One region of the Rossellomorea sp. NS-SX7 genome, then DNA from elsewhere that is predicted to be linked to it. Evidence: a T-box and tRNA genes for the amino acid it is inferred to sense, from the RefSeq annotation. Region 1 holds a T-box; the other holds one or more tRNA genes.
What was found. A T-box is a leader RNA that pairs with one kind of tRNA and senses whether it is charged. The one in region 1 lies ahead of trpS (tryptophan--tRNA ligase), so its partner is inferred to be a tRNA-Trp.
Positions count from the first base shown of each region.

Region 2: it has a tRNA-Trp gene. The T-box ahead of trpS (tryptophan--tRNA ligase) is inferred to sense a tRNA for this amino acid. The anticodon was not compared.

Region 1 covers NZ_CM128249.1:1,122,465-1,131,056, forward strand. Annotated here, with positions in the region: gene ACUXV2_RS05450 (DUF2268 domain-containing protein) at 1-744, shown strand, start outside; gene ACUXV2_RS05455 (hypothetical protein) at 833-1,054, shown strand; gene ACUXV2_RS05460 (DUF3603 family protein) at 1,138-1,887, shown strand; gene trpS (tryptophan--tRNA ligase) at 2,030-3,028, opposite strand; T-box leader at 3,079-3,318, opposite strand; gene ACUXV2_RS05470 (DUF3899 domain-containing protein) at 3,356-3,739, opposite strand; gene ACUXV2_RS05475 (peptide ABC transporter substrate-binding protein) at 4,251-5,906, shown strand; gene opp3b (oligopeptide ABC transporter permease) at 6,079-7,008, shown strand; gene opp3C (oligopeptide ABC transporter permease) at 7,008-8,033, shown strand; gene ACUXV2_RS05490 (ABC transporter ATP-binding protein) at 8,054-8,592, shown strand, end outside.
Region 2 covers NZ_CM128249.1:3,564,214-3,572,805, reverse strand. Annotated here, with positions in the region: gene ACUXV2_RS17750 (M20/M25/M40 family metallo-hydrolase) at 1-199, shown strand, start outside; tRNA gene ACUXV2_RS17745 (tRNA-Val) at 401-476, shown strand; tRNA gene ACUXV2_RS17740 (tRNA-Ser) at 587-679, shown strand; tRNA gene ACUXV2_RS17735 (tRNA-Tyr) at 698-778, shown strand; tRNA gene ACUXV2_RS17730 (tRNA-Trp) at 902-975, shown strand; tRNA gene ACUXV2_RS17725 (tRNA-Gly) at 981-1,054, shown strand; gene ACUXV2_RS17720 (ATP-binding protein) at 1,318-2,517, shown strand; gene ACUXV2_RS17715 (hypothetical protein) at 3,076-4,461, shown strand; partial or broken gene ACUXV2_RS17710 (hypothetical protein) at 4,393-4,661, opposite strand; gene ACUXV2_RS17705 (hypothetical protein) at 4,842-5,177, opposite strand; gene ACUXV2_RS17700 (2Fe-2S iron-sulfur cluster-binding protein) at 5,462-5,794, shown strand; gene ACUXV2_RS17695 (creatininase family protein) at 5,852-6,622, shown strand; gene ACUXV2_RS17690 (hypothetical protein) at 6,654-8,117, shown strand; gene ACUXV2_RS17685 (TenA family transcriptional regulator) at 8,372-8,592, shown strand, end outside.

The DNA.
Region 1 (8,592 bases):
GCGATCTTAAAGAAAACAAAACAGGGAAGATCTGACGATGTGGAATCCCTGTATCAATACCTCATGAAGCATGGAATGTACCGTCCTGCAATCGCTGCGAAAAAAATTTATGAATCCATGAAGGAAAACAAACTATGGGAAGTTTTTATGAAGCTTGAGAGGCTTTATAGAAGAAGATGGGATGGTCCGAATGTACCTGTTTATCTGCTTCCTGTACAGGAGAGAAGAGGGCTTTTTCAAACTTCTATGAAAAAATCAGGCGTGTGCTTCAAAGATGAAATTTATTTATTTTTAAAGGAACAGGAAGATATAAAAGAATATGAAGCGTTATTTGTTCATGAGTATCACCATTGCGTGAGAATGGACAGATTGAAAAAGAAAGATGAAGATTACACATTATTGGATTCAATCATATTTGAAGGTCTCGCTGAGCATGCTGTGCGCGAGTACTGCGGTTCTGAGTACGTAGCGGCCTGGACAAAAGCATACGATGACAAAGAGCTCTCGCGATATTATGAAAAGTGGATTCAACCGAACCTGAACATTACGCGGGTGAATCCACTCCATGATCATTTACTTCTAGGTCAAAAAAGTTATCCTAGAATGCTTGGTTATGCTGCAGGCTATTATCTGGTGGAACATGCACGAAAAAATAAGCAAGCAGTGACAAATCTGTTCATGGGGAAACCATCTTCCTTCTTCTTACCCAACAAAAAAACATCAACCTCCATTGAAGTGGAATAGGCAAACACCTGTTTTCGTCATATATCCCTCTGCTGCACATAAACTATAGTATAAAAGGACAAGCAAAAAGAGGGTAGAGGCGGAAGGCATGGTGTTTCGTATGTTCATATTATTTATAGGATTTGGACTGGCTGTTTCCGGAGGAGTGAGTCTGATCATTTATTTGAACCTTCTTACAACAGGTATGACCATTTTAGAATATTTGCTATTTGTAAGCACACGAGTAGAATGTTATCTATTCCTTGTTGGCATTCTCATCATTACCCTGACGATTTATTTGCCTCGCAGAAAAAATAACAACTATCTATAAAAGGTGCGCATTCAGGAATATTTTTACTCTTTTCTGCCTATACTGATTGACAAATAAGATTGTAGCAAAGCGAGGGGTCAATCATGTTATATCTTCATGATGTATGGGTAAATTGGTTTGAAGGCGAAGAAAATGGCTACAATGTGTGCCATTTTCACGAATGGAGAAAAGAAGATGTCATTGAGTTGTTAGATCAAGTACCTTTGTTAAAAGTGGATACCGGCCTTTTTCATTACATCGAGAATGATTTATCAGAATTACCTCAACAACTGCTGAATGATGTATACCAAAAAGCATATTTAAGAAAGAATCATGAACGCATTCAGCTGGATTACTGCTTTATTGTCACAGATGGGACAGGCATATTGGCAGTCGATACGATAGGATACACCGTCCCTATCCGAAAAAGCAGGCTCATTCCAAGGCAGGAACAGCTTGTTTATGAAATGGTGGATGGGCACGATTCAATCGAGTACTCCGTGGAACATGACCCGAAACAGGAGAATTCCTATCATATTCTTTCCCCCAGTCCCCATATGATGAATGGTTTGACAAGGAAAGAAAGACAGCTGAAGCAGCTGCTGTTTATGGCGCTTGATCAGCTGCACGGTTCTAAGAATACGGCTGAAATCCGTTACTGGTATACGGAGTGGGCACCTGAACAGTACCGCGTGATTCAGGATATGGATTTTGAAGACGTTTGGAATATGCTGTATGAAGAAACGAAATATGGTTGGTCGCACAAGCATCTCACTCTTTGTGAGAACCTTATTAAGGGGCAGCCATTCTTTGAGAAACTGTGGGAAGTTGAAAACCGTCCAAAAGTGAATTGAACTTCGAAACCTTAAGCCTGATAGGGCTTGAGGTTTTTTGTGGTTTAGAATAAGTGAAAAGCGCGGAACCTACAATTACGCGGAGGGAAGAAAAAGCCTAAAAAAAAATGCTGGAGCCATGTAAGCTCCAGCATTTTTCCCATTATCTTCTTTTTCTCTCTTTACGGCCAAGTCCCATGGCCTTTTCCATTTTCTTAAGCATCTTGCCTGCAGCTCGATTCGCTTTTTCAGCACCGCGGTCAAGGATGTCATCCAATTCTTCCGAGTCAATCAATTCATTATAGCGGTCCTGGATCGGTTTGATGGCGTTGACGACAACTTGAGCAAGGTCACTTTTAAACTCTCCGTACCCTTTTCCGTCATATTTTTGTTCCAGCTCTTCTACGGAAATACCCTCCAGGATGGAGTAAATCGATAATAAATTCGAAACGCCAGGTTTGTTTTCCTTATCGTATTTCACGACGCCGTCCGAGTCTGTGACAGCACTTTTGATTTTCTTCTCGATTTGTTTTGGATCATCGAGCAAAGTGATGAATGCTTTCTGATTGGCATCTGATTTACTCATTTTCTTTAACGGGTCCTGCAGGGACATGACGCGGGCCCCGACTTTAGGGATGCGGACCTCAGGAATGGTAAAGATGTCATTGTATTTATTGTTAAATCGCTCTGCCAGATTTCGGGTTAATTCCAAATGCTGTTTCTGGTCTTCGCCGACAGGTACTAAATCAGTCCCGTACAGAAGGATATCGGCTGCCATCAATGGCGGGTATGTCAATAAGCCGGCAGATACAGCTTCCTTGCCATGCGATTTATCCTTGAACTGAGTCATTCGCTCAAGTTCGCCAATATACGTTACACATTGCAGGATCCATCCCGCCTGCGCATGGGCAGGGACTTCCGACTGGATGAATAATGTCGATTTTTCAGGATCGATGCCACATGCGATATAGAGCGCTGCGAGGCTTTTGATGTTTTTACGCAGCTCCATTTTATCCTGCTGAACAGTAATCGCATGCTGATCTACTACACAGAAGTAACAGTTATACTCATTTTGCAATTCTGTAAACTGCTTCATTGCCCCGATATAATTACCAAGTGTAATCGTTCCGCTTGGCTGAATTCCGCTAAATATTGTCTTCATTGCTTTTCCTCCTATATTTACCCAAAATAAAAACCCATTCATCCTAAAAAAATAGGGACGAATGGGATTATATCCGCGGTGCCACCCTAAGTACTCACGAACATGAGTCAGCTTAGTCCATGCAGCTTGCATGGAACCTCTGTAACGTGAGGTAAATCCGTTATTCGCTACTGAAAATTCACAAATAAGGCTCAGAAGTCCATTCGCTAAAAGGTGATTACTTGTTTACACCTGACACAAGCTCTCTTGAAATCACAATTTTAGTTACTACTCTTCATCTACGCCTTGATATTAGTATCCCTATTATAGTGAAAAAACAAAGTTAATTCAAGTGTATATGAGATAGGACAGTGCCAGGGACAGTACAAGAAGGGAACTTCCTATTATAAGAAGGGAGCGGGTGATTTTATATGAACGGACGACTGTGAATTCTTCGTGAGCTTCCTTTGTTGAATCGATATCATCAAACTGGGAAAGGAACTTACCCTGAGTCGTACTTCTTCTGAATCTCTTTAAAGCATAAACAATGCCATTAAAGAAACCCTTTTGAAATATATACAGGAAAGCACCCGTGATTAAATAAATCATCCCTGTAATAAATAAGCTGTTTAGAGTGGAAAGAGCGAGCGGATCACCCTGAACAAGTGAAAAGACGATAGAGATGATCAAGATCAAAACCGCCATTACATAAATAGTAAATATACGTTTCATAATACTCCTTTATACCTTTTTTAATAAGAAGTATACATGATGAGGACAGTGAATTTCAATTGGATTTCATATATATACATTTACTGAGTGACTGTATCCTGGTTAAACACAATCATCTATTGCCCGCGTACAGTGAAGGGGTTGTAAAGGTTTCTTGAATTCTTTAGAGGGAATACTAGAGTTTACATTTGTAATAAAGAATCAGTGAAATTTATAAATATAATAGCGGAAACTTTCAATTTAGTTAGAATCATGACAAGAAGATGAAGCAGGAAAATAAATGAAAACGGACAATTGTAACAATTGTAATAGGACAAACACCCTAAAAGTAAAGGTGAAAACCCTTATAAATCAACGTTTTACGATCCTATTACCTATTAATCTGATAATTTTGCAAAAAAACTGTTAAATTAATATTGCAAAAATATCTCTATCATGTATAATAAGTAACAAATCTTCTGAAAATTAGAAGATAAATAAATATGAGATTTACGAGGAGGTCAATTTCAAGATGAAGAAAAAGTTTTCATTCTTGCTGGTTCTTCTTCTGGCTCTAAGTACTTTCCTAGCTGCTTGTGGCGGCAATGAAGGTGCAGAAGGCGGAGAATCAGGCGACAACGGCGGCGACAAGCCTGCTGAGCAAAAAGAACAAGTACTTAACTTGATCGAGAGTTCAGAGATCCCATCAATGGACTCTACACTAGCTACTGACTCTGTTTCATTCAACGTAATGAACAACGTATTCGAAGGTCTTTACCGTCTAGGTGAGAACGACGAAGCAGTACTAGGTATGGCTGCTGAAGAGCCGCAAGTAAGTGAAGATGGTCTTACTTACACGTTCAAGCTTCGTGATGCTAAATGGTCAAACGGAGATCCCGTTACTGCTAACGACTTCGTTTACTCTTGGCAAAAAGCTTTAAACCCTGATACTGGTGCAGAGTATGCGTACATCATGTACGATATCAAAAACGCTGCTAAAGTAAATGCTGGTGAAGTTCCAGTTGAAGAATTAGGTGTTAAAGCAATTGATGACAAAACGTTAGAAGTACAGCTTGAAGGTCAAGTACCTTACTTCAAAGCATTACTTTCTTTCGCAACTTTCTATCCTCAAAACCAAAAATTCGTAGAAGCTCAAGGCGATCAATTTGGTCTTGAAGCTGATAAAGCAGTTTACAACGGTCCATTCACACTTTCTGAGTGGAAGCACGAACAAAGCTTCAAATTAACTAAAAACGATGGTTACTGGGATGCAGAAACTGTCAAGTTGAAAGAAATCAACTTCAACATCGTTAAGGATACTGCAACAGCAGTTAACCTTTATGAAACAGAAAAGGCTGATATTACTGGTCTTTCAGCTGAATTCGTTGACAAGTACAAAGATGATCCAAACTTCAAAACTCTAGCGGATACTGCTGTATTCTTCCTTCGTTTAAACCAAAAGAACGAATTAATGGCTAACGTACACGCTCGTAAAGCAATCGATGCTGCTTATGACAAGCAAGGTATGGTTGACGTACTTATGAACAATGGTTCAATGCCTGCGTACTATCTAGTACCTAAAGATTTCGTATCAGGTCCAGACGGAGCTGAATACCGCGAAACTGTTGGCGATTTCGGTGGATACGATACTGAAAAAGCTAAAGAACACTGGGCAAAAGCGAAAGAAGAGTTAGGTAAAGATACGTTCGAAATCGAACTATTAAACTATGACTCTGAAAGCTCTAAGAAAGTCGGAGAATTCATTAAAGAACAATTAGAAACTAACCTTGAAGGTCTTACTGTTTCAATCAAAGCACAACCATTCAAGCAAAAACTTGATTTAGAATCTAAAGGTGACTATGACTTCTCATTCGCTGGATGGGGTCCTGACTATCCAGATCCGATGACGTTCGTTGACATGTTCGTTACTGATGGAGCTCATAACCAAATGGCTTACTCTAATCCAGAGTATGACAAGTTAGTTGAGCAAGCTAAAGGTGAACTAGCTAGTGATTTAGAAGCTCGTTGGCAAGCGATGATCGACGCAGAGAAGATTCTTTTCGAAGATCAAGCAATCAGCCCAATGTACCAAAGAGGTAGTTCTTACCTAGAGCGTCCATATGTTAAAGGTATCCTTCGCCATTCATTTGGTGCAGATAACTCTTACAAGTGGGCATCTGTTGAGTAATTCATAGCTCAATGACAAACCTTAAAAGGGAGAGTGTATGCGCGGGCATACGCTCTCCTTTTCCACTGATTGTCGAAAAAAAACTAAAAAGTAAAAATAGATTGAAAATTTGTCGAATATCTTTATAATTATTTATGAAATGAAAAAATAGACAATAAAGGGGGGCTAAAGAATGGTCAAATATACAATTCAACGACTCGTTTATATGATCATCACTTTGCTTATCATTGCTACCGCTACTTTCTTTCTGATGAAGCTCCTGCCTGGATCTCCACTACAAAATCAAGAAAGGCTGTCTCCGGAACAACAACAAATCATTTTGGATAAATACGGTCTGAATGACCCGCTGCCGGTTCAGTATGTGAACTACATGACCGGACTTGCTCAGGGTGATTTAGGTTTATCATTTCAATACGATAACCGCCCGGTTACACAAATCATTGGAGATCGTATTGGACCTTCCGCACTTCTAGGATTCCAAGCTATGGTATTAGGAACGTTTTTAGGATTATTAGTAGGAATCATTGCAGCAATCAAACATAATACTGTCTGGGATTATGGCTCTACTATACTAGCGGTTTTAGGGATCTCAATCCCTTCATTCGTTTTTGCTGCATTATTGCAATACTATGTAGGTGTAAAACTAGAGTGGCTTCCAGTTGCCCTTTGGGGAGAGTATAAACACACGATACTTCCAACACTAGCTCTTACGGTAGGTGTTGTGGCAACGATTGCGCGTTTCATGCGTACTGAAATGCTTGAGATATTAAACTCTGATTATATTTTACTGGCAAAAGCAAAAGGTATTTCAAAGATTGGAACTGTAGTAAAACATGCAGTGCGAAATGCGATGATTCCAATCGTTACAATCTTAGGCCCAATGACAGTCGCTGTTATGACTGGTTCACTAGTTATTGAGCGTATTTTTGCTGTTCCAGGATTAGGTGAGCAGTTCGTATTATCTATCAATACGAACGATTATACGGTTATCATGGGAATTACATTGTTCTTTAGTGTATTATTCATAGGAGTTATTTTCCTTGTTGATATCATGTACGGAATCATTGACCCACGTATTCGTTTGGCTGGAGGGAAGAAATAATGGAATCAAACAAAAGAAAATTAGATCAACTTAGTCCAGATCTCTTCCAGCATCAAAAGATCAATGAAAGCGAAGCTGAAAGAATCGAAAGACCGAGTTTGAATTTCTGGCAAGATGCCTGGATTAGATTAAGAAAAAGTAAAGGTGCCATTGTCGGAATGATTATTACTGCAATAATCTTGTTCTTTGCGATATTTGGACCGGGAATGAATGAATTCAGCTTTAAGCAACAGGAAATTAGACATGCAAAGCTTCCTCCTAAAATTGAAGCGCTTTCAGGGATTGGTTGGCTGCCCTTTGACGGAAAAGATGCAGATGGATTTGACGTATATGAAGCCAGGAATGTTGAAGTAAACTACTGGTTCGGTACAGATGACCTTGGACGCGATTTATGGACAAGAACTTGGACGGGTACAAGAGTATCGCTATATATCGGTATATTGGCAGCGATCATCGACTTCATCATCGGTATTTCATACGGTGGTATTTCTGCATACTATGGCGGAAAAGTCGATGATGTCATGCAGCGTATCATTGAAATCCTAGTAGGTATACCAAACTTGATCGTTGTCATTCTCTTCATCTTGATATTTGAGCCAGGGATATTCTCGATCACCATGGCGATGGTCATAACAGGATGGACCGGTATGGCCAGGATTGTCCGTGGTCAGGTCCTTCAATTGAAGAATCAGGAATTCGTGCTTGCTTCACGTACCTTGGGTGCGAGCAGCAACCGCCTAATCTTTAAGCACTTGCTGCCTAACGTAATGGGACCAGTAATCATCACCACGATGTTCACAGTTCCTGCAGCTATATATACTGAAGCATTCTTAAGCTTTATCGGATTGGGGATTTCACCTCCGAAAGCTTCATTAGGTTCCTTGGTTAATGATGGGTACAGATCGATTCAGTCTTATCCTCATATGATGTTAGTGCCTTCAGCAATAATATCATTAGTCATTCTAAGCTTTAACCTGATGGCTGACGGACTTCGAGATGCATTGGATCCGAAAATGCGTAAGTAATGGAAGGGAGATTAAAGAATATGTCAAAAAGAATTTTAGAAGTGAATGATCTACACGTCTCCTTCAATACGCATGGAGGGGAAGTCAAAGCTGTCCGCGGTGTAGATTTTCATTTAGATAAAGGTGAAACCCTTGCAATAGTAGGGGAGTCAGGTTCCGGGAAATCAGTAACGACAAAAGCGCTTATGAGATTGATTCCGAATCCTCCTGGTTTTATCAAAGGCGGAAAGATCATGTTTGAAGGTAAAGATCTTGCAACGCTGCCTGAGAAACAAATGGAAAAAATTCGCGGTAAAGATATCTCGATGATTTTCCAGGATCCGATGACTTCATTGAATCCGACGATGACGATCGGTAAGCAAATCATGGAACCGCTTGTCAAGCATCAGAACATGAATAAAAATGATGCGAAAAAACGCGCAATCGAGCTATTGAAGCTGGTTGGGCTTCCTAGTCCTGAGACACGCTTCAAACAATATCCGCACCAATTTTCAGGTGGTCAGCGCCAGCGTGTCGTAATCGCCATCGCATTAGCATGCAATCCAAAGATTCTTATCGC
Region 2 (8,592 bases), 1.8 Mb from region 1:
TGAAAAGAATACCCCGGTGTGGAATACGACCTATTCGATACCATTTGGGGAAATGCACAAGCTCGAAGGACCAGTCTTAAACGTAGGTCCTTTCGGTAAAGACGCCCACAAACGAACCGAACGCCTTCACATTGAGAGTGCCTTCGTCAAAACGCCTGTATTTGTAGAAGAAGTGATAAAGACTGTTATTGGGACGTAGGGACAGGTTTGTTGTCCCATTTTTCAGATTGAGATGATTGACTTTTGGATCATATTAGCTTTTAGGTTAGAGGTGGGACAGGTCACCTGTCCCTAGTCAACCGTTCTATCTTTTTTATAGTGAATTTCCTTATTGAAGTTGACAATTGATTAAAGAATTGATAGATTAATATAGGTCGTCACAATTTATAGATGTATTTACGGAGGATTAGCTCAGCTGGGAGAGCATCTGCCTTACAAGCAGAGGGTCGGCGGTTCGATCCCGTCATCCTCCACCAAAGATTTTTACGAAGCGTCAGCGGAGTAAAATATCTATCCTTAAACCTTGCGCAGCGAAGCGGAGCATCTCTAAGAATAAAGCTCAGCTTTTACACGTGAAATATCACACGGAGGAATACCCAAGTCCGGCTGAAGGGATCGGTCTTGAAAACCGACAGGGGTGTTAAAGCCCGCGGGGGTTCGAATCCCTCTTCCTCCGCCATATTTTTTATTCTCTCATGGAGGGGTAGCGAAGTGGCTAAACGCGGCGGACTGTAAATCCGCTCCTTCGGGTTCGGCAGTTCGAATCTGCCCCCCTCCATTTAGCTTTTTTCACGGAGCGCAAGCGGAGTGAAAATAAGCCTCCTTACCCTTTGCGCAGCGAAAGCGGAGCATTACGTTCAGAGCGAATGGTAAAAAATCTTCATAAACAAATTTTTTGCATAGGGGCATAGTTTAACGGTAGAACGAAGGTCTCCAAAACCTTTGGTGTGGGTTCGATTCCTACTGCCCCTGCCACATACGCGGGTGTAGTTTAATGGTAAAACCTCAGCCTTCCAAGCTGATGTCGTGGGTTCGATTCCCATCACCCGCTCCAATACATATGAATCTTAGAGTCAGTATTTGTTTCTTCTTACCCAGAAGAAGCAGAGTACTGGCTTTTTTGTTATGGGACAAGGGGACAGGGACGGTGTCCCAGGTGGAAGAAGAGGGACGCTGAACCTGTCCCCTCGTCCCAAAGGGAAGACAATGAAGGGACGTGAGACCCGGTGTCCCATTGACTATTTCCCTTTTTTGTAAGATAGTTACTATATCCTGTCAAAGATTAATAGTTCAATAGTTGACTAGTGGGGGATGAGCATGAGGGAATTTCAACATGGGTTACAAAAGAAAAATTATTATATGATCATTTCTGTCATTATTGTTTTGATGGTGTTGGGGGTGGTGGTCGATAACCCGTTTGATTCCCGTTTTGTCATTCATGGTGGAATGGTGTTCATTGTGGCGTTTTGCCTGCTTCTTTACCCACTGTATGAAAATGCTGGTATGAGGTACACAACGATCATAGCGTCGACAGTGTATTTTTATAGTCTGTTTTATTTGTATCCCGAAACATGGTCGGAGTTTATTCTGTTGTGTTTTGTTCCTGCTTTATCTATTTTGTTTTTTGATAAACGTCTTTTTTATTTTTCCCTTGTGCTGAATTCACTTTTTATTGGATTTACATTCAGCTACATAGCCATTGTCGATCAGGGGCAAACCTATTTGTACATCTATGCAGATATAGCAGGGAATGTTGTGAATTTCTTTGCGAGCCAGATCATCCTTTATTTTATTTTTCATTTAACGAATGTCCGAATCCAGAAGCAGCGTATGTATTATGAACAGGTGCAGCAGGCTGAAAGGTTGAAGACGACGGGGCAGATGGCGGCAGCCGTCGCCCATGAAATACGGAATCCACTTACTGTCGTGAAGGGATTTCTGCAATACTATGAGGCTGACCCAGAGCTCAATCAAAGCTTTAAGAAGAACTTTTCTCTGATGATTAACGAGCTTCATACGGCTGAACATGTCATATCTCAATTTCTGGCCATTGCCAAGCCTGACGAGGACAAAATGAAGGATTCTGTTGGAATTGATACAGTCCTGAACGATGTGACGGAGTTATTGAAAAGTTATGGAATGCATAACGATAACAGCATTGAACTTTCGGTGGAGGAAGGGTGCTTCATCATAGCTAACCCCATTGAAATCAAGCAATTGTTCATCAATTTGATTAAGAACGCCATTGAGGCATCTCCTCACAGCAAGGCCGTATCCGTCGCCGCCAGGAAGAAAAAAGGTGTAGTAAGAATAGAAGTGATGGATCACGGCAGGGGCATGTCATCTGAGGAATTAAAGAACCTCGGCACCCCTTTTTATTCATTAAAAAGTAAGGGTACTGGCCTCGGTCTTATGATTTGCTACAATATAGTAGAGAAATATGGCGGTACGATAAAATTTGAAAGCGCACCAGGGGTTGGTACAAAAGTGGCTGTACAATTTCCAATGGCACACTAGTGATAAATCATTCTCTAAATTGTTAAGTAAAAATAAGGCATCCATATCCCGTGCGTGAGGGGTATGGATGCCTTTTTGGAATCTATAAATGAGAATGTCCTCTTACCATATGTTATTTCATTAAAACTTTAAGGTCCTTTTCAGCCGCGCAAGTTTACGATTTGCTTTCTCTAAAGCATGTTTTGATCCAAATAAGAATTGGAACATGTGAAGCCCTCCTATTGATAACGTTTTAATAATTTGATTATAAGCGGTATTTTTGCATTAGTCAATAATTTGGTATACCAAATACTTGAAATTTTAATGGAATTTAAGTTAAAGTTGATAAATCAGACAACTTGGTATACCATATCAATTGAAGTACAGTACGTAATATCTTGGTTAAACGTTTATAAATAAAGGGTTTTATGGCGTTGTAGTTGCTTCCTCATACGCAGGAAGAGTGAATGATCATTTTTAAAAATCAAACTTTTTATCAAAATAATGTATACCAACTAATTGATTTTCATTCTCAATAGGTTTAATATATAGAATAATCAGAAAAAATGCGGTGATTTTATGATTAAACTATTATCAGGTGTTTCGATTGTCCTTTACTTGCTGAATGAACTTTTCAAGGGAATCGAGCTTTCACCTGTGATCTCTGTTATTTGTTTCGTTATTGTATGTATGACCATATTGAAAGTAAGTAAGTTTGTCAGATTGATTGGAGGGGTGTTCCTTGCACTTGGGCTGATTATGTTGTTGAGGAGTGGTGCTGGGATTGGAGATATCGTTTTATCTTTCGGACCGATGCTTAATCTTTTGACACTATTTGCGTTGGTTCCATTACTTGCACTGCCGATCAAGCTTGGTAATTATTCTGAGAATATTCAAGGCTTTATTTCCAGGCGGGTCCGGTCCTCCACAAGTTTATACAGTTTGACTTCGGGGATTTCTTATTTCTTTAGTATCTTTATGAATCTGGCTACATTGCCGATGACGTATTTCTCGATCAGGCCGGCGGCGGATGGATTTCCTTTAGAGAATAGGGAGAGATTCATGAGCAGGGCCATCACGCATGGCTTTTCAATGCCTTTGATGTGGGCGCCGGTCACCCCGATTGTGGGGATCGTCATTGATATGACGGGAGTGAAATGGGGGACGATGCTTCCTTATGTGCTGCCGCTTAGTGTCTTGGGACTTCTGCTTGATTGGTATACGGGCGGATATAGGAAGCGGAAGCGTGCTTCTTTTGGGACAAGCACGGCAATCGATGAAACCGCTGCTGCCATTGAGGCAGGGAGCGGAAAGAGCGGGGGAGCAGGGAAGCTGTCACATATCCTGATTGCCATCATCCTCTTCAATATCGTGATCTCCATCCTGGAGCATTCGCTGTCGCTTTCGTTCCTGATTGTGGTATCGCTTCTGGTCATCCCATTTGCGTTCGTATGGTGTCTCTTTTTAGGACAAACAAGAGCCTTCGGATCGGGACTCTTTGAGCATTATCAGAATCATTTGCTGAAAATGAAAGACCAGTTCTTTATTTTTCTTTCAGCAGGATTTTTTATCTCTGCCATCGGTTTCTCGGGTGCAGACAAAGTGGTGAATGGCTGGATCACGTCATTTAAGGATGTGATAGGAATAGAAATCTTTGTCTTGTTCATCCCGTTAATTCCATTGGCATTGGCGTTCATCGGGCTTCATCCTGCGGTTGCTCTTGCGCTGCTCGCTGGAACGCTTGATCCTCACAGCCTGGATATCTCGCCGTATATCCTTACGGTTTCAATGCTTGCAGGAGCGGTATCCGCCTTTCTAATGGGGCCGTACAATGCGACGATCGGGCTCATGTCCACCATCGTGAAGACAAGCTCCTACAAAGTCTCGAACTGGAATTCACTGTTTACAATTTCTTTTCTGTGCTTGGCAATGCTGTATCTTATATTCTTGCAGTTGTTGATATGATGAAGAATGAAAACACCTCCCTTTCAGTACAAAAAAGGGAGGTGTTTTATTAAGTTTAACTCTTTTGAACGCCGCTGTTGATTTCCGTGCAAGACTTCGCTTTCCGCGGGCGGTTGGTGAGCCTCCTCGTCGCTGCGCTCCTGCGGGGTCTCACCTAACGCGCTTCTCCCGCAGGAGTCTTCGTCTTGCACTCCAATCAACAGCTGGAACCAGTTAAAAACAAAACACCTTCAATGTTATCAAAACAACACAAAAGCAGACCATTCCGTTAACGGTGTGGTCTGCCTTAATAACAGTACTATAGATTTGAGGATCAGACGAATAAATGCACAGAAAAATTCTGCAAGCGCCCATCCCTATGACTCACTCAAAAGTAAATCCTAAACAGCCAGCTCATCAGACTTAACCAGCTTTGAATGCTTCGAGTCTTCACTGTTTCCATTTGCTTTCACGATTTCGTACAGTTCCTCGCGCGCGCCTTCGATCGTTTCAAACGATTCGAAGAACTTCATCCGGATATGATTGACGTACTCTTTTCCTTCATACTTTTCGTAAAGTTCGATTTTGGCATCATCATCGAGTACTCTCGCGATTGTGTACGTTGATTTTAATTTGTCAAAGAAATAGAAATGATAGGTTTCTACAGGCTGAAAGCCGTCATTCTCCAGTACGGTCTGAAAGGTTTCCTTATTGGTCAGCACGATATACTTTTCCATCTTCAAAACCACTCCTCTATCCACTTAATTTGTATTTGGTATACCAAAACGTATTACTCACAGTCTAAAACAAGTCCCTGGAATAATCAATAGAATGTTCTGAATTTTTTATTTTTTACATAATTTATTTCAAGAATCCCTTATTCTATCAGTATTTCAAAGGAGGGTGGGGGAGGTTTTTTTGTAAGAAAAGCTGACGGAAGGGTTTACATCTTGAAAGATTCAACGGTATACTAAAGAAAATTCTAAAAATTGTGATAAATGTCACAGTAAGGGGTGTTTGCATGCCGAATGTAAAGTTGTTTGTGGATGGGGAGATCATCGAACAGGATGTAAAAGATGGGGCCAACCTCGTTGTCCTCGCTGGTATCAAACAATTTCCCAAGCTGAAATACGGCTGCGGGATGGGGAAGTGCACTAAGTGTACATGCAAAGTTCTGAAGGGGATGGAAGATCTGGACCCACCGAATTGGAAAGAGGATAAAATGCTCGGCGATTTGGTCGGGGAAAACTATCGTCTTACTTGTCAGCTCAGCATTAAGGCAGATATCGAACTCACTCAGGAAGGGGTCGACGTGAAGAAAAGGAAGAGGGAAGCAGCTGAGGCGAAAGGATAATTTTTTTACATTTCTACGGTATACAAAATACCGTACTTGCGTAAAGGGGAGAGAGCGTTGAATTCATATCTGTTACCGAATATGACGTGGGAGGAAGTAGAAGAAGCACTCAAAACAGTGAAGATGGCGATCATACCTGTCGGTGCCCATGAACAGCACGGTCCCCATATGGCCGAAAGCTGCGATGCCGTCCTTGCGACGGAAATGGCAAAGAAATTGGCGGAGCGCATGCATCCGCATGTACTCGTTACTCCGACCATCAATATGGGTGTTTCCCCGCATCATCTGAACTTCCCGGGCACCATTTCATTGAAGCCCGATACTCTGATTGCGATTTTAAGGGATATCGTCCAGTCCTTGAAACATCAAGGGATCAAAAAGTTCTTATTCCTGAACGCTCATGGGGGGAATCAGGCTGCGCTGGGTGTGGCAAGCACGGTGCTGTCACAGGAAGAAGGGGTCGACATCTATTATGCGAAGACGACCTCATCTGCTAAGGAGTCCATCAATCAATACATCCAATCCCCTATATTCGGCCACAGCTGTGAGCGCGAAGTATCTGAAGCACTTTACTTGGCGCCTTATCTTGTCAGGCCGGACAAGCTCGAGTCAGGGGATTTCTGTGAAGGGGGGAGATATACTCAATTAAGACCAGGCAAGGCCATTCAAGGATTTTACCGGTACGAGGAAATGACGAAGAATGGATGCATCGGAGACGCGACAAAAGCAACGAGAGAAATCGGGGAAAAGATTGTTTTAGAGGCAACTGAGAATATAGCAGAATCGCTTAAGGAATTATTGGGGATTAGAGTTGAACTGCTTAATTAGAATGCGATAAAAAAGGGAAGGGTGAATGCTTTTGGAGTTAACTGCTGCTCACTGGCTTTATGCTCTCGTTACGCTGGTTGTCATTGTCACGATGTTGTTTCGCAGGGGGGTTGTACTTCCGACGATTGTAGGGACATTCCTGGTTGCATGTGTATATAAGGGTTCCTTTGTCGGGGGATTCATGGCGGTCTTTAATGCCAATCTGGTTGCAGCAAGAGAATTATTCAGTATCTTTTTAATCATTACCCTTATGGTTGCGCTTCTAAACTCATTGAAAGATCTCGGGGCGGACCAAAAAATGATCATTCCGATTCAAAAAGTCATGGTAAACGGGCATATTGCTTATTTTGTCTTAATGGTTGTAACGTACGTGATTTCATTGTTTTTCTGGCCGACACCTGCTGTTCCGCTCATTTGTGCGCTGCTTGTACCGGCTGCGATGAGGGCAGGGCTTCCGGCGATGGGGGCTGCGATGATTGTCGCCATTGCAGGACAGGGGATGGCTTTATCTTCCGACTACATCATGCAGATTGCACCGATGCTGACGGCTACATCTGGAGGCATGGAAACGGTGCAGGTTGCGGACAAGGCAATGATTTTGTCCCTCATTACAGGTGTGACGGCGGTTGCAGTCGCGTATGCGATGATGTATAAGTCGATTGCCAAGCCGAATAGTGAAGAAGCTCAGAATGCCGTCGACTTACTCAATTCGATGACGGCTGATAAGGATAGTGTGGAAGCTGAAGTGTCTGCAGCATCCGAAGTGACCATTGGTCATAGAAAAGAAATCTGGGGAAAAGTCTTTGCCGTCCTCGTACCTTTGTCCATGCTTGCAGTCATGATCTTCATGTTTTCCACGAAGGTTGGAAACAGTGAGGCGGGCACATTTGCAGGGGGAGACGGTGCTGCGTTTATCGGCGGAGTGGCCGCTGTATTGCTTATCCTGGCTTCGGTTGCATTTGGAAGGATTCATGCACTTGATAAAATCGGGGACCACATCACTGACGGATTTGTGTTTGCGTTTCGTGCCATGGGGCCGGTTATCCCTATTGCAGGATTCTTCTTCTTGGGAAGCTCGGATTTTACCGGTTCGATCCTATCATTGGGAGAAGAAGCCGCCAAGCCGGGGTTCCTATTCGATCTAGTTCAGTCTGCACAAGCGTCCATTCCTGAAAACGCTTTCTTTAGTGCATTCGGTATCCTGATCGTCGGGATTATCACGGGACTGGATGGATCCGGATTCTCAGGTCTTCCTCTTGTAGGTGCCTTATCGGGGGCGATGTCGAACTCGGCTGGGATTGATCCGGGGACACTTGCAGCCATCGGACAGATGGGATCTGTATGGACGGGTGGAGGAACATTGATTGCCTGGTCATCACTTGTGGCCGTTGCAGGCTTTTGCGGGGTTTCGGTCCTGGAGCTTGCCAGAAAGAATTTCATACCCGTCATGACGGGACTGGTGGTTGCCACGCTGGCCGCGATCCTGTTCATGTAAAAAGTAGTGTAGTTAGAAATTTTTAAAAAATCAGAAAAGTATATTTACAAACAAACTTTCATAGGGTAGTATAAAGACAATGGTATACCAAATAGTGAATCCGAAATAAACGTTTTCAAAGACTATATCTCTTGGATGTTGCTCTGTCAGTGAGAAGGGAAGATATGGTTGTTTTTTCGACACTATTTGGTATACAAAATACACAATACAATGTGTAGGATATGTGAAGCACACTTTTTAGGAGGAGATTGATCATGACAAATCTATTATCGAAAGATGAATTCCGTAAAGAGCTGGAAGAAGCAATCAAAGGAAATCATAGTCAAAAGGCTCCTTTTACAGTCGCTTGGGCAGACGGAAAGCTAGAGAGAAAACACTTTGCAAGATGGGCTGAAAACCATTACCACTATGTAGGGCCATTCGCAAACTATCTTTCTTATATCTATCACAACACGCCGGATCACCCGAAGTTCGA